Regions from separate parts of the Rossellomorea sp. RS05 genome, predicted to be linked through region 2. Evidence: riboswitches for the same ligand, from Rfam matches in the RefSeq annotation. Region 2 holds a riboswitch; the other holds the start of a gene.
What was found. A riboswitch is a leader RNA that binds a small molecule or an ion and turns the genes downstream of it on or off. The one in region 2 is predicted to bind glycine.
Positions count from the first base shown of each region.

Region 1: linked by a shared signal. The riboswitch ahead of ABJ225_RS17190 (amino acid permease) and the one ahead of gcvT (glycine cleavage system aminomethyltransferase GcvT) in region 2 are both predicted to bind glycine.

Region 1 covers NZ_JBDKWY010000007.1:180,603-192,125, reverse strand. Annotated here, with positions in the region: gene ABJ225_RS17220 (ABC transporter permease) at 1-694, shown strand, start outside; gene ABJ225_RS17215 (ABC transporter ATP-binding protein) at 708-1,724, shown strand; gene ABJ225_RS17210 (ABC transporter ATP-binding protein) at 1,724-2,671, shown strand; gene ABJ225_RS17205 (peptide ABC transporter substrate-binding protein) at 2,693-4,306, shown strand; gene ABJ225_RS17200 (DUF3899 domain-containing protein) at 4,370-4,735, shown strand; gene ABJ225_RS17195 (FTR1 family iron permease) at 5,044-5,745, opposite strand; glycine riboswitch at 6,008-6,086, shown strand; gene ABJ225_RS17190 (amino acid permease) at 6,210-7,553, shown strand; gene ABJ225_RS17185 (sensor histidine kinase) at 7,863-9,020, shown strand; gene ABJ225_RS17180 (response regulator) at 9,017-9,916, shown strand; gene ABJ225_RS17175 (amino acid ABC transporter permease) at 9,922-10,572, opposite strand; gene ABJ225_RS17170 (amino acid ABC transporter permease) at 10,586-11,227, opposite strand; gene ABJ225_RS17165 (transporter substrate-binding domain-containing protein) at 11,296-11,523, opposite strand, start outside.
Region 2 covers NZ_JBDKWY010000001.1:1,308,828-1,320,350, forward strand. Annotated here, with positions in the region: gene gcvPB (aminomethyl-transferring glycine dehydrogenase subunit GcvPB) at 1-1,033, opposite strand, end outside; gene gcvPA (aminomethyl-transferring glycine dehydrogenase subunit GcvPA) at 1,026-2,372, opposite strand; gene gcvT (glycine cleavage system aminomethyltransferase GcvT) at 2,388-3,491, opposite strand; glycine riboswitch at 3,573-3,651, opposite strand; glycine riboswitch at 3,655-3,745, opposite strand; gene ABJ225_RS06835 (DEAD/DEAH box helicase) at 3,918-5,618, shown strand; gene ABJ225_RS06840 (YqhG family protein) at 5,587-6,372, shown strand; gene ABJ225_RS06845 (YqzE family protein) at 6,670-6,897, opposite strand; gene ABJ225_RS06850 (shikimate kinase) at 6,901-7,401, opposite strand; gene ABJ225_RS06855 (hypothetical protein) at 7,405-7,761, opposite strand; gene comGF (competence type IV pilus minor pilin ComGF) at 7,751-8,194, opposite strand; gene ABJ225_RS06865 (hypothetical protein) at 8,160-8,477, opposite strand; gene comGD (competence type IV pilus minor pilin ComGD) at 8,461-8,892, opposite strand; gene comGC (competence type IV pilus major pilin ComGC) at 8,894-9,214, opposite strand; gene comGB (competence type IV pilus assembly protein ComGB) at 9,235-10,290, opposite strand; gene comGA (competence type IV pilus ATPase ComGA) at 10,241-11,314, opposite strand; gene ABJ225_RS06890 (branched-chain amino acid ABC transporter permease) at 11,453-11,523, opposite strand, start outside.

The sequences.
Region 1 (11,523 bases), on a different contig from region 2:
GGATCACTGGTTCGGTACGGATGACCTCGGACGGGATGTGTGGTCACGAACCTGGTACGGAGCAAGAGTCTCCCTGACCATCGGTCTCATTGCTGCTGCCATTGATATCATCCTCGGTGTGACCATAGGCGGGATTTCCGGCTACATGGCAGGCCGCGGCAAGGTCGGTGACCGCATAGACAGCATCCTGATGCGCATAGTGGAAATCCTGTATGGCATTCCTTACCTGCTCATCGTCATTCTCCTCATGGTCATCATGGAACCAGGCATCACGTCCATCATCATTGCCCTTTCCGTCACAGGCTGGGTAGGGATGGCGAGGATCATCCGGGGACAGATCCTGCAGCTGAAGTCGCAGGAATATGTACTCGCGGCAGAAAAACTGGGGACCTCCCATTCAAAGATCATCTGGCGGCATCTCATTCCGAACACAGCCGGGATCATCATCGTCAACTTGACGTTCACGATCCCACAGGCCATCTTTGCCGAATCGTTCCTGAGCTTCCTCGGACTCGGTGTCCAGGCTCCTTTTGCCAGCTGGGGGACAATGGCAAACGATTCACTTGGTGTCATCCTAAGCGGCCAGTGGTGGCGTCTATTCTTCCCAGGCTTGATGATTTCCCTCACCATGTTCGCATTCAATGCGTTTGGCGACGGTCTTCAAGACGCACTGGACCCTAAATCGACTAAATAAGGAGGTGAACAGGATGGAACGTCTACTTGAAGTCAACCATCTGGAAGTCGGTTTTAAAACATACGGAGGCGAGGTCCAGGCAGTACGGGACGTATCCTTCCATGTGAACAAAGGAGAGATCCTCGCCATCGTCGGGGAGAGCGGAAGCGGGAAGAGTGTGACGGTGCAGGCCGTCATGGGGCTCATCCCAACCCCTCCGGGAAGGATCAAGCAAGGGGAAGTGTTGTTTGACGGGAGGGACCTCCTGAAGCTTTCCAAACGGGAGATGCAGAAGGTCAAAGGATCCCGGATCAGCATGGTTTTCCAAGATCCCATGACGTCCCTGAATCCGACGATGAAGGTCGGGAAGCAGATCGAAGAAAGCATCATCACCCATCAGAGCGTCAAACGGGATGAAGCGAAGAAGCGTGCTGTCGAGATGATCAGGAAGGTAGGGATTCCGAACCCTTCCGAACGCTACGAACAGTATCCCCACGAATTCAGTGGCGGGATGAGGCAGCGGATCATGATTGCCATCGCCCTTGCCTGTCATCCTGAAATCCTGATTGCCGATGAACCGACCACGGCCCTTGATGTGACCATCCAGGCCCAGGTTCTCGATCTTATGAAGGGACTGAAGGATGAGATGGGTACGTCGATCATCCTCATCACCCATGATCTCGGTGTCGTGGCCGAAACGGCCGAGCGTGTAGCCGTCATGTACGGTGGGCTGATCGTGGAGACGGCCACCGTCGAAGAGCTGTTCCATCGTCCGAAGCATCCATACACCTGGGGGCTGCTGGAGTCGATCCCTGATATTGAGGCAGCAGAAAAGGAGCGGCTTGTCCCGATTGAAGGTACACCTCCTGACCTATTTTCTCCGCCGAAGGGATGTCCGTTTGCTCCCCGCTGCAAGTACGCCATGGAAGTATGTGTCGAAGAGATGCCGCCTGCCTTTGCCATAGGGGAAGGCCATGAAGCGAAGTGCTGGCTGAACGATCCAAGGACCCCGGCACTCACGGAACTTGTCAGCGCAGGGAGGGAAGAGTGATGACCCACATCATAGAAGTAGACAAGCTGAAGAAGCATTATCCGATTGGAAAGGGAGCCGTCGTCAAATCGGTCGATGATATCTCCATCCAGATCAAGAAAGGTGAAACGTTTGGACTCGTCGGGGAAAGTGGAAGCGGGAAGTCCACCCTCGGGAAGACGATCGTAGGTTTAGAGGGGCCGACGTCAGGAACGATTCATTATAACGGTCGCGATATGACCAAGCTCGATAAGAAAGAGAAGAAGCGGGCTAACCGGGAGATCCAGGTGATCTTTCAGGATCCCCACGCCTCCCTGAACCCCCGCATGAGGGTAGGGGATATCATTGCTGAAGGAATTGATGCTCATCGATTGGCGAGGGGTAAAGCCCGTCAGGAAAGGGTGTATGAGCTCCTTGAAAAGGTCGGCTTGAAGCCGGAGCACGCCAAGCGATACCCTCATGAATTCAGTGGTGGACAACGTCAGCGGATCGGCATTGCCCGCGCCCTGGCGGTGGAACCGAAATTCATCGTCGCCGATGAACCGATTTCCGCCCTCGATGTTTCCATCCAGGCCCAGGTGATCAACCTCTTGGAGGACCTGAAGCAGGAAGAGGAGCTCACCTATCTCTTCATTGCCCATGATCTGGGAATGGTGAAGCATATCAGCGACCGTATCGGAGTCATGTATCTCGGCCGGATGATGGAGCTTGCAGACAGTGATGAACTGTTTCGCAACCCTCTTCACCCGTATACGAAAGCTCTGCTTTCAGCCATCCCCGTTGCGAATCCAACTGCAGCGAAAAGAGAGAAGATTGTCATTGAAGGGGATCCCCCGAGCCCTGTGAACCCGCCGAGCGGCTGCCGGTTCAGGACCCGTTGCCCCCATGCGACGGAGATTTGTGCGAAGCAGGTACCGGAGTGGAAAGAAGTAGAAAAGAACCACTGGACAGCGTGTCATCTATATTAAATGATTGAAGGAGGAACCCCGATGAAAAAATGGACACAGAGTTTGCTTTTGGTCACATCCCTCGCCCTAGTGGCCGCGGGTTGCAGCAGTAAGGAGTCAGGAAGCGGAGCCGATGGAAAGGTGGCACAGGAAATTACGGTCAATGCCATGAGTGAGCCGCCTGATCTTGACCCGGCTCTTGCCACCGATACCACATCCGGATGGGTGATGGACCATGTATTCGAAGGACTGTATACGAAGGACAAAGAAGGAAAACCGGTCCTTGGAACGGCAAGTAAATCAGATGTATCAGAAGATGGGAAAACCTATACCTTCACGATTCGTGACGATGCCAAATGGTCCGACGGCAGCAATGTCACGGCAGAAGATTTCGAATATGCATGGAAACGCGTGCTGAACCCTGATACAGGAAGTTCGTTCGCATTCTACCTTTATTATCTGAAAGGCGCCGAGGATTATAACAAAGGCAAAGGGAAAGTGGAAGATGTAGGCGTAACAGCGAAAGATGAAAATACGCTTGTTGTGGACCTCGAAGCTCCCCTCAGCTACTTCGATGAACTATTGACCATGTGGACGTTTTATCCTGTGAAGAAGGATACCGTCGAAGAAAATAAAAACTGGGCGGCAGGCGCCGACACGTATGTGAGCAACGGACCGTTCAAGCTCACGAACTGGAAGCATGATAGTGAAGTGGTCATTGAGAAGAATAAGGAATACTGGGATAACAAAGTCGTCAATCTTGATAAAGTCACCTACAAGATGGTCAATGACGCTACCACCTACTATCAGATGTTCAAAACGAAAGAATTGGATTTGATCCAGACCCTTCCGTCTGATGTGGTAGCCCAGGAGAAGGACTCCAAGGAATATAGTGAAGTGCCATACTTCGGAACATATATGTACATGTTCAATGTCGACAAGGAACCGTTCACCAATGAAAAAATCCGTCGTGCGTTCACTTTAGCCGTTGACCGCGAGTCCCTCACGAAAAACGTCACGAAAGCCGGTGAAACACCTGCTTATGCCTTTGTACCAGGCGGGGTGGATACAGGCGATGGCGACTTCCGTGAACAGGGCGGAGCCTATTTCGAATCGAATGCCGAAGAAGCGAAAAAGCTCTTGGAAGAAGGTATGAAAGAGGAAGGCTGGAGCGAGCTTCCAGCTGTGACCCTCACGTATAACACATCCGAGAACCACAAGAAGATCGCAGAAGCCGTCCAGTCCATGTACAAGAAGAACCTTGGCGTCGATATCAAGCTTTCCAATCAGGAATGGAAGACCTATCTTGATACGACCCAGCAAAAGAACTTCCAGATGGCCCGAATGGGGTGGATCGGGGTTCTGGTGGATCCGGTCGTCATCCTTGACTACTACCTCGGAGACAGCCCGAACAACCGTACCAACTGGGTCAATGATAAGTACGACAAGCTGATGGCAGACGCCAAGGTGGAGCAGGATACAGCGAAACGCTACGATCTCCTTCATCAGGCAGAAGAAGTACTCATGGAAGACCTGCCGTTCAACCCGATCTATCACTATACGAATAACTATATGACCGCACAGAATTTCAAGGACATCGTGTATCCGGTCAACCGCTATCCGTACTTGAAATGGGCGGAGAAAGTATCGGAATAACAAGGCCAGTTCTCTGTTCCTTAGGTGGATGGAGAGCGAAAGGATAAAAAAGGGGGGATCTTGATGAAATGGAAGATGGGTCTTGCGATGGTCACCGTTTCCGGATGGGTGGCTGCTATCGGGTTGAAGCTTGGATCCAAAGCTGATTTAGCCGACGCTGCATTTCTGATCGGTCTCTGCCTTTTGATCCTGGGTGTCAGCTCGTTGATCATGAAGACAGGGTTCCTGACACCTGTCGTGGCGGGGTTTAAGATCATTGGAGAGCGGATGATCAGGAGGTCGCGATCCATGGAGCGAACGGATGACATGATCAAGAGAGATCATGATTTCCAGGCTTTCAAATCCACTCTTTCCACGCGGATCACCCAGAGTACATTCATCATGGGGGCTTGCTCCATTCTGATTTCGGTTGGAATACTGATCATCTGACCCCTCATCGCGTCTGGGAATAAAAGGTTGTGGTGAAGCAGCAAATGGTATTGTGTAATAACATACCGCTCATGATTTCCGTGCAAGACTACGCTTTCCGCGGGTAGCCCGTGAGCCTCCTCGGCAGGCTGTCTCACATCAGCTACACTTCCCGCAGGAGTCTTCGTCTTGCACTCCAATCAACCGCTAGAAACGATTAAATAGTCATGTTCATGAAACAAAGTAAAAACCCGAATTCATTTGCCTTATCGTAGGCAATTGAATTCGGGTTTTATTATGACTGAAACACGTTTGTCCCAGCCTTTTGATTATGCCGCTCGTCTGAATCTCGCTACATCATCCTTCAGGAGGATAAACAATGCCGGCACGATGAAGACGGCCAAGAATAGGATTTCCACCGCTTCAGAGTGCGTTTCCAGAAGCTCTACAATTCCTTCGGCAAACATTTCTCCGCCAAGGAAGACGAGGATGAGGCCCAGTGCTTTGAAAATCAGTGAAAGGTTAAGCTTGATCGTCGTCTTGAAGATCACATAGGCAACGAGTGCAGCCGCTACGATTCCGATGATGCTACCGAGAGCCACGGTACCGGCGCTTTCTGAGATCTTGGTCATGTTGAATACCATAAGCTCCATGCCTTCGCGGATGACGGACAGGAAGGCCAATAAGAATAAGCCGATTTTGGATGTAGAAGACTTCTCCGTTTGCCCTTTGATTTTGCCTGCTACCTGCTGATTGCGGTGGAGCCAAAGGATGAAGTAGGCAATCAAGCCTGCGGCCACGATCCTCATGACGGCCTCCATGATTTCTTCTGCTTCATGGGAAATGCTTTGTGCAAACGTGAATAGACCCCAGCCCAGGATCAAACTGCCGATGACACCTGTAATGGTACCAAACCCGACAACCTTGGCAAGATGCTTACGGTTCAGTTGTGAGAGCGTTGCCAAAATAATGCCGATGATCAAGGCCGCTTCCAGGCCTTCACGAAATGAAAGAAAAAGCGAATCCAACATATGTATTCCTCCGTATGGTATGAGTGCGTTGCTAAACTTTATAATAATGAGAATGATTATCAGTGTCAATGCTAAAAATAAAAAAAGATTTGGTCGATTTTGAGAGCTCAATCAAGTGACTGACAGCATCTGGAGGAATCAGTTGCGTGGCTTCTGCACAAGGAGGATCTTCCTTTGACAAATCCATTCAACGGGTCTACAATATATAACTATTCAAACATAATACTATCAAGCTACGATCGCTGTGGGTCACACTACAGCAGGAGCAGCTTCTGGAGAGACCGCTATTCAAGCGGCGCCGAAGGGTTCACAATCTCAGGCAAAAGGACAGAAGGGTACCGGGTATGGATTTTCCGAACGAGGGGAGATCTATATTTGATATTCTTTTCGACTCAGAGATTGGATGATTCCAATCTCTTTTTTTATTTTCGTTTCACGTGGAACATGTTGAGGAGGAGTTTGTTTTGGCACAACAAGAGTTAAAGAGGGATCTTTCCAATCGCCATGTACAGCTGATTGCGATCGGGGGTACGATCGGGACCGGGCTGTTCCTTGGGTCCGGTAAGGCGATACAATCGGCGGGTCCTTCCATCATCTTTGCGTATTTACTCGTTGGGATCGCCCTGTTTTTCGTCATGAGGGCACTCGGCGAGCTATTGCTTTCGAAAGCAGGGTATCAATCCATCACCGATATAGCGGAGGACTATCTCGGGTCATGGGCTTCGTTTGTCACGGGCTGGACGTATTGGTTCTGCTGGATCATGACGGCAATGGCCGATGTGATCGCCGTCGGGGTGTATGTGAATTATTGGTTTGACATTCCCCAGTGGATTCCGGCCGTGATCTGTCTGGTCATTCTTCTTGGGTTCAATCTTCTGACGGTCAAGCTGTTCGGTGAACTGGAATTTTGGTTCGCCCTGATCAAGGTCATTACGATCCTTGCCCTCATTGCAGTGGGCGTGGTCCTACTTGTCGTCGGGTTCAATACGGATGCAGGACCGGTGACCGTGACGAACCTGTGGGAGAATGGTGGCTTCTTCCCCAATGGGATGAGTGGTTTCCTTCTCTCCCTTCAGATGGTGATCTTTGCCTATGTAGGTGTGGAACTTATCGGGGTATCGGCGGCGGAAACGTCCAATCCGCAGAAGAATATTCCGTCTGCCATCAATAAGATTCCCCTGAGGATCCTATTCTTTTACGTAGGGGCCATCATCGTCCTGCTGTGTATCAACCCTTGGATGGAGCTGACTGCAGCAGAGAGTCCGTTTGTGAAAACATTCGGTCTGATCGGGGTACCCTGGGCTGCCGGGATCATCAACTTCGTGGTTCTGACATCGGCGGCGTCCGCCTGCAACAGCGGGATGTTCTCTACGAGCCGGATCCTCTTCAATCTTAGTAAAGGAAAACAGGCGCCAGCCAGACTGGGAAGATTAAACCGGAACCATGTTCCCAGTTCTGCCCTATTGGTCTCCACGGTGGTCGTATCGGTCGGTGCGTTGCTCAGCAAGCTCATCCCAGATCAAGCCTTTGGGATCGTCACGACGATCAGTGCCATCTGCTTCATCTGGGTGTGGGGCATCATTCTCGTGTGTCATATTTTGTACCGAAGGAAGCGTCCTGATCTCCATGAGAAGTCGAGCTTCAAAGCACCGTTCACCCCGCTGGTGAATTATCTTGTACTACTGCTGTTCGCCGGCATTCTTGTCATCATGTTTTTCGCAGACGAAACAAGGCCGGCACTTCTCCTGACTCCACTATGGTTTATCATGCTGTTCTTCCTCTACGGTAAACGGTCAAAAAAAGCGTAGAATGATCGAGAGACAATCTGACAAGGTTGTCTCTTTTTTCCTGTTTATTCTTATATAATAATAGTATTAACCTTTGATTATTCAGATAGTTCTTAAAACTATCTGTATGTCTATGTAAGAAAATGCTAATATAACTATATAATCAGATCTGCAGAAGGGGTAGAAAGATGTGGTTGATTTTGTAAGGAAGTACATAGGGGTGCAAGTTTTGTTCATTGCCGTTGCTACGGCATTATCAGGGGAACTGAGGATTTCCCCTTTTGGATGGGAGTTCAGATTTGGATTAGGCAGCATTGTTTTTTTTTGTTGATGATCCTTATGAACCACGTGCCCATGGTGAGGACGGGAATCGTCACCGGGATCATGGTAGCGGTATTCAGGACGCTAACCAGCCATATGTTTATTGCGGACCCAGGAACATTTTTTGACGCCTTGTTGATACATATTCCCGCGATGTTCTATTACATTACCTTTGCTATAGGGTTGAGTTTGATCCCATTGGACTGGATCAAGTCAAAGCTGTTGATCCTCGGTGTGTCGGTGGTCGGGATCGATGTAGCATCGAATGTGGTGGAAATCGGGTTAAGAAAGTGGCTGATGGAGACGACGCCGCTCCTATGGACGGAGTGGTCCATGCTTGTGCTTGTTGCGGTGATACGCGTGTTTTTTGTGATTGGTCTCTACGCCAATATCATTCTTCATCAGCTCAGGGCGCTTCATCAAGAACAGCAGCTCCGGTATGAGAAGATGCTCACAGTGGGATCAAGTTTGTACAGTGAGAGTTTTTATATGAATAAAATGATTGATTCCATAGAAGAATTAACGCTGAATAGCTATCGATTTTACAAGGAGCTGAAAGCGGAAGGGCTAAACCTTTCGAGCGCCAAGGCACTTGAGATGGCGGAAGAAACGCATGAATTGAAGAAGGATGCCCAGCGCATCATGGCCGGTTTGAAGAAGCTGAATGGTGAGACGGAGATCGGTGCTTCAATGGGCATGGTGGAAATCATGGATTTCGTGAAGAAGGCGAATGAGCAATACAGTCGATGGTTGGGGAAAAACATCATCTTTATCTTTGAGAGTAAGGGGCAGGAATATAGGACGAACCGGCATCTTGCTCTGTTGACTGTCCTGAACAACCTTGTGGCAAACGGAGTGGAGGCCATTCCTTCAGAAGGCACGGTGAAAGTAGAAATACTGGATGAAGGGGCACTCACCGTCTTCATCGTAACGGATTCAGGCGGAGGGATCAGAGAGGATGAAATGGATTTCATCTGTGAACCTGGCTTCACAACAAAGTTCAATCAGGAAGGAGTCGCGGCGACAGGCATAGGTCTGTCCCATGTGAAAAATATACTGGAGTCTCTGGATGGTAAGATGGATGTCCGCTCAATAGAAAAAGAAGGAACGACATTCACCTTGAAGATACCGAAGCAGACTTTACTGAACGGGGGAGAATATGCATGATTTCGTATTGTATTGTAGATGATAATGCAGCTAACCGTCGGATGGTGGAATCAATCATTGAACAAGGGGGGTTGGGGAGAATCATCGGGAGTGCGGCAGGTGGAGAGAAGGCTATCGAGCTCATATTGGAAGAACTGCCAGATGTCGTACTGATCGATTTATTGATGCCCGAGCTTGATGGAATCGAAATGATCAGGATCCTGAAAGAAAGAGGCTACCATGGCAAATTCGTCATGATCTCACAGATCAACAATAAAGGGATGGTGGGAGAAGCCTATCAGGAAGGCATTGAGTTTTTCATCCATAAGCCTATTAATTCCGTTGAGGTGGAAGCCGTTCTGAAACGTGTGACGATGCAGATGAATCTGAACAGCTCCATCATCGAAATCCGAAAGTCATTGGCAGGCATCGGGATGCTGCAACAGGTAACCAAGACAGAGAAACCATCCATAAAAGATTCGGTTTCTAAGATCCTGAAGGAGATGGGGATCATGTCTGAGAAAGGAAGCCGTGATTTGCTAATTGCATTGGATATTCTCATGAAGGATGATGATTTGATTGAACTGCCGCCGTTGAGGAGATTGTACGAGATGATTGCGAAGCGGATCAAAGTAACGGAGGACGAAGTGAAAAAAGAAACTAAGGCGGTGGAACAGCGCATTCGCAGGGCGGTGTGTACGGCCTTGAAAAATATGGCCTCCATCGGTCTCACCGATTATACACACCCTACCTTTGAACGCTATGCCCCCCTCTTCTTCGACTTTGAAGATGTGAGACGGAAGATGAGGGAGCTTGAAGAAGGAATGGAAGAAAGTCAGGCAAAGGTCAACGTCAAGAAATTCTTCCAGGTCTTATATCTGGAGGTAGCCGAAGGGCTGGAAAGCGTAAAGAGGTGAGTCCTTTACGTGTGCTTGGCTTCGAACCGCTTGGCAGACAGGGACAAGAGATAATTCACCGTGAAGTACATGAGTGCGACGAGGATGAAGATCGGGATGACGTAATCCTGGTTGCCCCCATTGATGATACGTGCATGGTGCATCAGCTCCGGCAGGGAAATAACGACAGCCAGAGATGTGTCCTTCAACAGGGCGATGAACTGACTGACCGTCGGTGGAACCATGCGCTGCAAAGCTTGGGGCAGCACGATCAGGCGAAGGGTTTGGACATAGTTCAGACCTGATGATCGTGCCGCTTCAATCTGCCCTTTATCAATGGAATTGAGACCGCTCCGTACCAACTCGGAAATCAGGGCGGCTTCGAAGATCGTCAATCCTGCGATGGCAGCGGTGATCGTGTCCAGATCGATGCCCACTTCAGGCAGAGCGAACTTCATGAAGAAGATGATCAGCAGCAGCGGTAGGTTCCGGATGATATTGACCACGAAAGCTAAAATCTGTGAAAGGACGGGTACTTTGGCATACCGTATTATGGCAATGAGCGTCCCGAGTGTGAAACTGAGGACGATGGCAATGGCAGCCACCCTCAGGGTCATCAGGAATCCGGATAATAAGAAGGACACGTTATCTGCAGAATAGGCACCTATGAAATCCATGAATGTTCCCTCCTTATTGATGACTGGCCGACATACGGCGTTCTAGGTACTCGACAGCGAAGCTGAGCGGTATGGTGATGACAAGATAGAATAAGGCAACGATAATGTACACGCTGAATACGACATATGTATGCAGGCTGACCAGATCGGCATAATACATCAGGTCCAATCCGGCGACGACGCCGAGGATGGATGAGTTCTTGACCAGGTTCAATGATTGGTTGCCAAGTGGAGGTATGACGACCTTGATCGCCTGTGGCAGAATAATCAGGCGCATTGTCTGGAAATAGGTAAGACCAGATGAACGTGCGGCCTCCGTCTGGCCTTTCGGAATGGATAGAATACCAGCCCGTATGGCCTCTGCAATGAATGAGGCAGTATAGATGATCAGTCCCATCGTTCCAGCGGCAAATCCTCCAAAACGGAATCCATAATAAAATAGGAAGACGATTAATAGCAGGGGAATATTGCGAATGAATTCGACATAGGCTGCACCGAACCAGTTTAATGGTTTGATGGGGGCGATTCGAAAGACCGCGATGATCGTACCGAGGAGAAAACTTCCTGCAAGTGCGACCAAGCTGGCTAAGAGGGTATTCCGGAATCCTTCAAAGAACATATCCCAGTAGTCTACTAGAATGGTAAAGTTAATCACGATAGGTTCCTCCCATTTTAAAGTAGAAGGATAAGGGGTAGGACCCGCTTATCCTTCCAGGCATATGATCAGTTCGGTTTTTTACCGATCCACTTCTCGTAGATTTTGTCATACTCCCCGTTGTCCTTCAGGTTTTCTAACACTTTATTGATTTCTTTTGCCAGTTCATCATCGCCCTTTTTCACGGCAATTCCGTAAGGCTCATCCGTGAAGATGTCCCCGACTACTTCATAGTCCGCATCTTGTTGCTCCATACCGTAAAGAATGGCGTTATCCGTTGTCAGTGTGTCACCTTG
Region 2 (11,523 bases):
CCATCGTCCTAATATACGTATAGGCACGGACATTGATCCCGAAGTTCCCGTAGTATGGTTTCACTCTTCCGATACTTTCAGGTCGGTCATAATCGAATACAAAGTCTTCTCCCTTTTTAACGAGGATCGGCTTTGGAAGATAAGGAATCAAATCTTCCTTCACTCCGACAGGACCGCTTCCGGGACCTCCTCCCCCATGGGGACCGGTGAACGTTTTATGAAGGTTAAGGTGGACGACATCAAAGCCCATATCTCCCGGTCTTGCTTTTGAGAGGACAGCATTGAGGTTCGCACCGTCGTAATAGAGCTTGCCACCAGCACCGTGGATGATGGAAGCCATCTCCAGGATATTCTCTTCAAAAAGCCCTAGGGTGTTCGGGTTCGTGAGCATCAAGGCAGCCGTATCGTCTCCCACCACTCGCTTCAGATCTTCGAGGTCAACGAGGCCGTCTTCGTTGGACTTGACCGTAACTGTCTCAAAACCTGCAACCGTCGCGCTCGCCGGGTTGGTCCCGTGGGCAGAGTCGGGAACGATGACCTTTGTACGCTGGGTATCGCCATTCGCTTCGTGGAAGGCGCGGATCATCATAAGCCCGGTCCATTCCCCATGAGCTCCTGCAGCGGGCTGGAGGGTCACTTCATCCATCCCGGTGATTTCTTTCAAGTGTTCTTGGAGGTCGTACATGAGACCGAGTGCTCCTTGTACACTTTCAGGCTCCTGAAGCGGATTGATATGGGCAAATCCATTGAGGCGCGCCACATATTCGTTCACCTTCGGATTGTATTTCATCGTACATGACCCTAGCGGATAGAAGCCTGAGTCGACTCCGTGGTTGCGTTTGGAAAGAGCCGTGTAATGACGCATGATATCAAGCTCGGACACTTCAGGAAGATTGGCTTCCTCTGTGCGGATGAATTCTGCCGGAATCAGATCGGATAGATCTGCCGCCGGAACATCCAGTTCAGGAAGGCTGTATCCTACGCGTCCTTCTTTAGTGAGTTCGAAAATAAGAGGCTGATCCTTCTTATGCATGATAATCCCCCAATTCTTTAGCAAATGCATCGATTTCTTCTTTGCTGCGAAGTTCCGTGACGGCAACGAGCATATGGTTGGCGAGCGTTTCGTCCGTAAGACCGAGATCATATCCCCCGATCATCCCTTTTTGGATAAGATGTAGATTGAGATCCCTGACCGGCGCCTTCACTTTGACGACGAATTCATTGAAGGAAGGTCCTTCGAATGCCAATTCGAGTCCAGCAGACTTCATGGCATTTTTTGCATAGTGAGCTTTTTGGATATTCTGGATTGCCATCTCTTTTACCCCTTGCTTCCCGAGTGCCGTCATGGCAACGGAAGCAGCCAGGGCATTCAGTGCCTGGTTCGAACAAATATTGGACGTCGCTTTATCACGGCGGATATGCTGTTCCCTTGCCTGAAGGGTCAGGACGAATCCGCGGACACCGTCTTCATCCACCGTTTGGCCGACAAGGCGGCCCGGTACCTTCCGCATAAGCTTCTTGCTGACGGCGAAATAGCCGCAGTGCGGTCCGCCGAATGCACTCGGAATTCCGAATGGCTGCGCATCCCCGATGACGATATCGGCACCGAATTTGCCCGGTGGTGTGAGTGCGCCGAGTGCAAGGGGGTTGGAAGAGACGACAAACATCGCTTTTGACCCATGGGTGATGGCTTCAATCGCCTGAAGATCCTCGATACGTCCGAAGAAGTTCGGATATTGAACAATCACAGCTGCCACGTCGTCACCGATGAGGTTCTCGATCGCTTCAAGATCTGTCACCCCATCCTTATGGGGAACTTCTACAACGTCGATATACTGACCTTTCGCATAAGAGCGCAGGACATCTTTGGATTCAGGATGAACCGCCGCTGATACGAGTACCTTCTTGCGACGTGTCTGACCGGCTGAAAGCATGGCGGCTTCAGCAAGGGATGTACCACCGTCATACATGGAAGAGTTCGCTACATCCATTCCAGTCAGCTCGCAGATCATCGTCTGAAACTCGAAAATCGCCTGGAGTTCGCCCTGTGAAATCTCCGGTTGGTACGGCGTATAGGCCGTATAAAATTCAGAACGTGATAAAACATGATCCACGATGATCGGCATGTAATGGTCATATACTCCCGCTCCCAGGAAGCTTGCATGACTTCTGAGATCGGCATTTTTAGCTGCCAGAGCACTCAGTTCCTTGACGAGTTCCGTCTCGGATTTCGCTTTTTTAATGTTATAGTCGCCTTTAAAGCGGACTTCTTCCGGAATATCTTCAAAAAGGGCATCGACGCTGTCGACTCCAATGCTGTCCAACATTTCTCTTTGATCCTGATCTGTCATCGGTAAATAACGATGCTTCATGAACGTCAGTCCTCCCTATTTGCCAGTTCTCTTATAGAATGGTGTTTTCACTACAACGGCTTTCAATTGTTTACTCCGGATCTCCACGATCACTTCAGTACCGGGCTCGGCAAATTCCTTCTTGATAAGTGCAAGACCGATATTCTTCTTCAGTGTCGGCGACTGGGTACCGGTTGTGACCTCCCCGATCAGCTCTTCCCCTGAAAATACACTGTATCCATGACGAGGGATGCCGCGGTCGATCATTTCGATCCCGACCAGTTTACGAGGTGCCCCTTCTTCCTTTTGTTTGCGAAGGACTTCCTGGCCGATGAACGGGATGTCTTTATTCACCTTCACCGCAAAACCAATTCCCGCTTCGATGGGCGTGATTGTCTTCGACAACTCCTGTCCATAGAGTGCGAGATTCGCTTCGAATCGCAAAGTGTCTCGGGCACCAAGGCCGCAAGGTACGATTCTTTCCTCTTCACCCGCCTGAAGGATTTCCTTCCACAGAGCCGGGGCGGAATCCGATGCACAATAAATTTCAAACCCGTCTTCCCCTGTGTAACCTGTTCTTGATACGAGCGCTTCGTGACCGTTGATCATGACCTCATCCTGGAACTTGAAGAACCCGATGCTGCCGAGATCTGTATCGGTTAGCTTCTGGAGGATCTTCTCCGCCAGCGGACCCTGAATGGCAAGCTGGGCGATTTCGCCTGAACGATTCGTCAGCTCGACCCCTTCGGTTGCATGATGGATGAGCCATTCGTAATCTTTCTCGATATTGGATGCGTTGACCACAAGGAGATAATCGTGATCTTTCCGTTTATAGACGAGAAGGTCATCGACCGTCCCTCCGTCTTCGTAGCACATGGCGGTGTACTGAGCGCCTCCGTCCTTCAATTTGGACAGATCATTAGTCATCATCCGTTGAAGGTACTCAAGGGCACCCTCCCCTTTCACCGTGATCTCTCCCATATGGGAGACATCGAAAAGACCTGCACGGCTCCTTACGGCTTCATGCTCATCTTTGATCCCCGAGAATTGTACGGGCAAGGCCCATCCTCCAAAATCGATCGTCTTTCCTCCATACTCGCGGTAAAGATCGTGTAAAGGCGTTTGCTTCAGTTCTGACATGGCGATTCCCCCTTTAGTGGTTACACTGCATTCTTTTGCATGAAAAAAGGACAGAGAAGCCCCTTTTCAATAAGTGGGCTTCTCTGTCCTGGCACCTGAAAGTTTACCGATTCATACGGCTTTCCCCTTTGGTGGTCCCCATCCGGGACGCTCTCCAGAGTTGCGTCCGACAAGAGTCTTTTTGCCTGAGAGATTCACATCGTGATGCTTGCTCCTTCGGCGCTGCAGACTGCAGTCTCTCCCCTTGTCATCATTCGCCAATATTCCTTGCAATATTTGGTCATACTAAAGATATAAAAGAAATGCAGCAGATGCTAATGTTCGGATTTAGATCATTTTTGTAAGATTGTAAATCTATTTTCATCCTACCATTAATCAATTGTTCCGGGCAATCAATTTTTGCAGAAAAAAAGGAGTTGTTTTTATATGAATGTAGATATCATATTCGATGAGGGATGGGGAGAAAATCTTGATAGTCTTATCACAAATGACGGGCCATGGGGAAGTTTCGACCTCTACAAACTCGCCGTCGAATTCGAGCACCATCTCGCAATTCCGAACTTTGAGGGGCTGCAGGCACCGAAACATTTGGCAAATGTCACTCCCCTCCCCCATCAGCTCGAAGCTGCGAGGCAGGTGGTGGAGACCATGAACGGAAAAGCGATCCTTGCAGATGAGGTCGGACTCGGGAAAACAATTGAAGCGGGGCTTGTGTTGAAGGAATACATGATCCGTGGACTGGTGAAGAAGGTGCTCATCCTCGTGCCGGCGTCCCTGGTATCTCAGTGGTGCTATGAGTTGAATACGAAATTCTTCATCCCTGCCGTCCCCCAGAGGAAAAGTTACGTCTGGGACCAGTGTGATATCGTTGTTTCTTCCATGGATACGGCCAAAAGAAGCCCTCACCGGGAAAAGGTGTATGAACAGGATTATGATCTCGTCATCATCGATGAGGCTCACAAACTGAAGAATCACAAAACGAAAAACTATGAATTTGTGCAGAACCTGAAGAAAAAATTCTGCCTTCTTCTGACGGCCACTCCCATCCAGAACCGAATCGAGGAAATCTTCCATCTTGTTTCCCTCCTGAAGCCCGGGCACCTTGGAAGCGAATCGGGCTTTACAGAACGGTATAAAAATGGGGATCGGTCACTTGAGGATGACGACCATCTGAAGAACCTGACCAACAAGGTGATGATCAGGAACCGAAGGAATGACACGGGTATCGAATGGACGAAGCGCCATGTAAAAACGGTCCTGATCGACTTCTCACAGGGAGAGAGGGACCTATACGACAGCTTCGATCTTCTGCGCGGCCGCTACGATGACTGGGCCGCATCCAGCTCCTTCTCCCTCCTCACCCTGCAGCGGGAAGCATGCTCCAGCCGAGAAGCGGTGTACTTTACGTTGAAGAATATGCTAGCCAAAAAAGAGGATCCTTCAGAAGGGTTCAAGCAGGTGATCGGAACCCTCATGCAAAAGGTGGAGAATGTCTCAGTCAACTCCAAGGCAAAGAAAGCCCTGGAGCTGATCCAATCCATCGACGACAAGGTGATCATCTTCACGGAATACCGTGCTACCCAGATGTACCTTCAATGGTTCCTGAAGCAGCACGACATCACGTCGGTCCCTTTCAGGGGCGGGTTCAAGCGAGGAAAAAAGGACTGGATGAGACAACTGTTCCAAAATCACGCCCAGGTCCTCATCGCCACGGAAGCCGGCGGGGAAGGGATCAACCTTCAATTCTGTCATCACGTCATCAATTTCGACCTTCCGTGGAATCCCATGAGACTCGAGCAGCGGATTGGACGGGTGCACCGCCTGGGACAGACCGAGGATGTTCATATTTACAATTTCGCCACGAAAGGCACCGTGGAAGAACATATCCTCACCCTGCTTTATGAAAAAATCAACCTGTTCGAGCGGGTGATCGGCGAACTTGATGACATCCTGACCCGACTCGATTTCAAAGAGTTTGAAGATCACATGACGGATATCTTCGCTTCCTCAAGAACCGAGGGTGAAATGAAGATCAAAATGGAAAATTTGACGAGCATGATTCAATTTGCAGAACAGATGAAGGAGGAGAAGGCCGATGCAGCAGCACGAAATACATCGATTTCTTGAGCGGTATTTTCACGCGAACGGGTGTGAGCTGAAGGCAAGCGGTGATGGCTATATGACCGTTCAGCTCACGATCGAGATGGATAAAGAGCTCATGAATCGCCCATTCTACTGGCATTATCTCGAAAAGACCGGCGGGGAACCGAATCCCATGGCACTAAACCTCATCACCGATCAGGAAAAGGCGCCGGAAGGACTACAGGGGGAGGTCATCCATTTCGGTTCACCCCGACTGCACCAGATCTTCCGTTCCACCCGGAGTCTGGCAGGATACACCCGGCTCTATGAGGACCGTGCAGGGTATGGCCAGCAACAAATCCCGCTTCATCCGTGGCTCGGCATGAACGTCAAAATCTCCTATCAATCGAATCGCAAGAAGGATACGTTCCGCAGCATCGGCCTCAATCTGATCAACGGCATGATGAAGGAAGGATTTCACGATGAACTCCTCACCCTCAAGCTGACGCCGAAGATACCGGATCTCTGCTTCACCCTGACCCCGATCATCCGCCCCAAAAGCGGGATCGGACGCATCCAACAGCAACTGCGGGATGAAATCAGCCGGGAGTCGACGGAATGGGCAGAATCAGCCCTTGCCTCATGGAAGGAAGACCGGGAGCTACTGGACCACTTTTATAAAGAGGTCGAAGACAAGCCCGAATCCTACTTCCTTGAACAAGCCGCCCTTAAGTATCAATATGAACCGAAGATCGAGATCGAAATCATCAATGGGGGGATCTTCTACCTTCATCAGTGACACCTAAAGAGATTAGGTCAAAAAGAAAAAAGGACCATGTAATAACAAACAATAGTAGGGCTGATTCCTAATAACCTTGATGATTTCCGTGCAAGACTTCGCTTTCCACGGGTAGCTCGTGAGCCTCGCAAGCCTGCCGGGGGCCACTTTTCCCGCCGGATCCTTCGTCTTGCACTCAACCGCAGGAAACAATATAAGCGTAATGAAACAAAGTAAAAACCCGAATTATTTTGCCTGATCATCAGCAAATGAATTCGGGTTTTACTATGACTAGAACATGTTTGTCTCAGCCATTTTTTATTGATTCCTATTTTTTTTGAAAAACAGCCCGACCGCATATGGGATGATGCCGAACCATCGATACAGGAATGGTTCCTTCCGGGTCTTGCGCTGCTTCCTGATTGTTTTCCGCTCCTGGGGTGATTTGTTATAATGCTGAACCACGGTCTGGGTCAAGAATTTGACGTAGTCATTTACAGACATCCTGCCACCACCTTCACCCATCCAGTATGCCCAGGTTTCCATGCTTTAATTCCTGCCGAGGAGGGAGAGGATCTCGCGTGTGACCGCCTCTTCATCTTTTCCGCCGGTGTCCACCTCATGGGTCCTCGCTTCCTCATATAGGGGAATGCGACGACTGAACAGACTCTCCACTTCATGACGGGGATTTTGTGCAAGGGGTCTGTCGGGATCTCCTTCAAGCCGCTCCCACAGGCTCTCGAACGGAGCGGATAGATGGATCACGCATCCGCTTTCGCCAAGCAGAGTGCGGTTCTCCTTCCTCTCGACGATCCCTCCTCCCGTTGTGATGATGCACGCTTCCTTCAAGAGCTTTGCCAGGACGGCCGTTTCGAGATCACGGAAATATCCTTCGCCGAAACGCTCGAAAATTTTGCGGATCGGCATCCCCTCTTGCTCGACAATGTATTCGTCCATGTCCACGACATGAAGGCCGACCTTCTCTGAGAGAATATGTCCGATTGTCGTTTTTCCTACTCCCATAAATCCGATTAGCACAATTGATTCCATAATCTACTTCCAATCCACTATCTTTTTTGTGTCCTTATTATACACGACTGCGACCGGAAGAAAAACCTCACCAGGCTGATTCAATCTCACTTCGATTTGCTGGAGGTCACCAGACCCCTCCAGGTAGTCCACGCTCATCGTGCCGAAACTTCCCTTACGGAGTCCATCGACACCGCTGCCAGCTTCCATTTCATAAAGCACGGTCTGGTACAAGCTGATTTTTCTCTCGTACACGTTTTGCATATTGGTCAGGTAGCGGTATTTACTCACGTATAGATCTTTTGAAGCGACAGCCACGGTCAAGATGACAGACAGGAACATCAACGTGAAAGGCAGGATGAACCCTTTCTCATTCCCCATAGTAAAAGAACTCGCCTTCAAGCTTCTTCCCATCAAGAAATACCCCCTCTATCCTGACTCCACCGTCTATTGCGTGGAAACTGACCAAAGAAAGCTTCTGAAGGACCACTTCATGCCCCTTATCATTCACACGTCTCCTGATGGAATCCTGATATTTTTCATACGTGACCTTCTCCCCATTCAAGATAAATGAAAACCCTGAATTCGTTACGGTCATCCCTCTGGATTTCCACGTTTCTTGCCTGACACTCTCATTGAATAAGGTCCACTGGTAATACGGCGGTGGGATCATTTCCTCCCGAACGAGGGAGAAGCCTTTAATCACCAACGGGATGGAAAATGAAATGAGGCAGACGATAAAGAAGGAAAACAAGGCTTCAAGGAGAGTGAATCCACGCTCATTCCACAAAGCTGCATATTTTTCTGATGTCACGGCCCCTCTGCATTTCCACGCAGATCGATGATGCCCCTCCTTCCCAATACCTCGTATAGTCGACCCCTCCATATGATTTCGAGCTCCTTCCATACTTTTTCGTGACCATGGCACGTTCAACCCCCTCCTCCATCCATTTCAATGCTTCCACTTCGGACTGCTTATCCCTGAGCAGAACGGACTGGTTCAACAACAAGGGTAGGAAGACACCGGTGATCAGCAGCAGACAACTGAATGCTATCAGCATTTCCGGGAAGGAGAAGCCATCATTTTTTTTGAACATAATAACGCCCCTGTCCGATTTGAAAGGTCAATTGATACTTGGTACCGCCACGTGCAAAATTGATGCTGCCGAATCGATTGGTATTTCCATTTGGATAGAAGGTGATGTCGTACAACGTGCTGGATTTGATTTCGAAACCTTCCTGGAGCTTTCGATTGAATAACGTTTCATTCAGGACATTTTTCGCGATATAGGATCCATTCTCGGGATAAAAGGTGATGCGGACGGGAATCTGGTAGCGGAACGCATAGCTTTGAACGTAAGCGAGGTCGGATTGAAGCTGGGCGACGAAGACCTTTTCATCCGTTGACGCCTTCGTCGGATTCACGGAAAACACAACCCATGTCAGCAAGATGCCCGTCATGAACAGGACCAGGAGCATCTCTACAAGAGTGTATCCCTTTTCTCCCCGCATCCTAAGAATCGCTTACCTTTACATTACCATTCTGTCCGATTGTGATGGCCCTCCCATCGGGACATGCCTTGTACTCATCCTTCAAGTACCCTTCTGTCACAAGATTCTGGATCGTGACTTGACCCGAATTTCCATCCATTTTATATGCTTCGACCTGTCCTTCCACCATATTTACAAAGGCCTCACAGCCTTTCGCATTGATGGAACCGCTCTGTTTCGTCACATTCGGGATTGCGATGAACAACAGGACCGAGATGACCAGGAGTACGATCATCATCTCAATGAGGGTGAACCCTCTTTCATCTTTTAATAGGTGTTTCACGTTTATTCCCCTTTCTGAACTCATACTCCCTGCATCATTTGGAACAGGGGCATCATGATTGAAAAGTAAATGGCCATGATGAATAAGCCGACAAAACTGAAGATGACTGGCTGGATGTATTTAAGGAGGGCACCGCTCCTTTCTTCGAGCTCCACAAAGCACATATCCCCGTAGAGCTGCAATTCTTCCGGCAGCCGTCCGTTCGTTTGACCGTGGTGGATGATATAGGCGACCTCCGACTGAAAAAAAGGGATGGCACCTGCACACTCATGGAGGGACATACCCGACTTCAAGCCCTGTATGAGCTCGCCGGATACATATTGAAGGGTCGGTCGGAAGGTTTGTTGTTCAATGATTCTGAGGGATTCGGTGATGGACACACCATTGCTCAGTAGAAACCCGAGTTCCCTTGCAAAGAAGTGGGTGTGGGCCAGTTTGAAGAAGCGGGAAAAGAAAGGAATCCTGCTCGTGTGGATGGAAATGGTGACCGGGGAAATCCGGTGACGGAAAAGGTAAAGCATGACCCCAGCTGAGAGAAGTATAGCAAGGATTCCCGCGAGCAGGAGGGGGACGGCTTTTACGAACGAGAGTAAAAGCTGCACGCCAGTGGAAGGTTCATAGCCCATGGAGCTGTAGAGCGTTTCAAATTTCGGAAAAAGCACATTCCGGAGGAGGACCATCATCATTCCGGCGATGATGATGAGCATCAAGGGATACTGGATGACCCGCTTGAGCCTCTCTTGATTTTTCTGCTTCTGCAGGAGGTAATCCCCTGCACCCATGAGGGTTGCTCCCATCTGCCCGTGGAACTCGGCAAAATAGATCTGGGCGCTCACATGGGTGGGGAGTGAGAGTTCTTTCGTGATGACCTTGGATACCTGTACGCCTTCCTGCAGGGAATGGAGGATGCGGGTTTTCAAGACGGTCGCCTCTGGACGGTCGGGGATGAGCAGGAAGTCCACGGCCTCACTGAACGTATATCCCTTCTCGAGGAGGGAACCCATACGCTTCAGGAACTTTCCCTGCTCATCCCTTTTCTTCATGTATCCATTTCCGATACTCAGATTCCGGAACATATCCGAGGGCCACCCCCTTCCGGATGAGCTGCTTCAGCGTCAGGTATCGATGGTCGACCTTTTCACCCTTTGCTTCCATCAGTACATTCTTCAGTTCTTTGCCCGTCAGGATCTCGAAAACCGTAGCCCGGTTGGTCCTCTTCCCTTCAGCTAGGCATTCCCCGAAGCAATCATTTCCGCATACCGGGCATTTCAATCGAAGCAGCCTCTGGGCAGAAACCGCCAAAATGGTCTGTTCGATATCATGCCATTTGATTCCGAGCTCCATGAGCCGGTAGATGGCCCCCTTCGCATCCCGCGTATGGACAGATGAGAGGACGAGATGTCCAGTGAGGGCTGCCCTGACGGCAATCTCAGCGGTTTCTTTATCCCGGATCTCCCCGACCATGATAATATCCGGATCATGGCGGAGAATGGCTTTAAGACCGGTCGAATACGTGATACCTGCCTTTTCATTCACCTGGATTTGGACCATCTCATCGTGGGCCTTCTCAACAGGATCTTCCAGGGTGATGACGTTGCGGTTAAGGGAAACGGCACAATGGTGGACAAGGGAGTAAAGGGTGGTCGTCTTCCCGCTTCCCGTCGGTCCGGTAAATAGAATAAGACCGTGGGAGTGCATGAGCAGGGCGACGAGTTTTTTAGCTGATGATGGATAGAGGGACATATGCTCGATGGGGATCTGATAGCGTTCGGGCAGGATCCGGATGACGAGGCTTTCTTTGAGATGGGTGGTCGGAAGGGTGGATACCCGCAGTGCCAGGGGGATCCGTGAGATGAAATGGGTGTAGGAGCCGCTTTGGGGCTTTCGCTTCTCTGCGATATCCATGGAGGACATGAACTTCAGATGTGCGATGAGGCGCTCGGCCTGGTCTTCGTCGATCGTCTTGAAGGGGATGAGTGTTCCGAGCTTTCTGAACTGAATGAGGTAATCGTTCTTTCGGGGGACGAGATGAACATCTGTTGCATGACTGCGAAATGCTTCCGAAATCATCCGTTCGGAGAAGGTTTCGACAGAGTAAATGATGAATCACACCACCTTTCAGTAGTCTTGAAGATATATATACGACAAAAAACCTGAAAATCCTGCAAAGCTCCTCAACTTTTTTCATTTACTTGATTTATCCAGAAAGGCCCCGTCCGATTAGACGGGGCCCCTGGGTCAGGCTGCTTTCTTCACTTCGTCGTTCTTTCTCTCTTTCTTCTTTTTACCCTTCAGGGACTTCACCACAC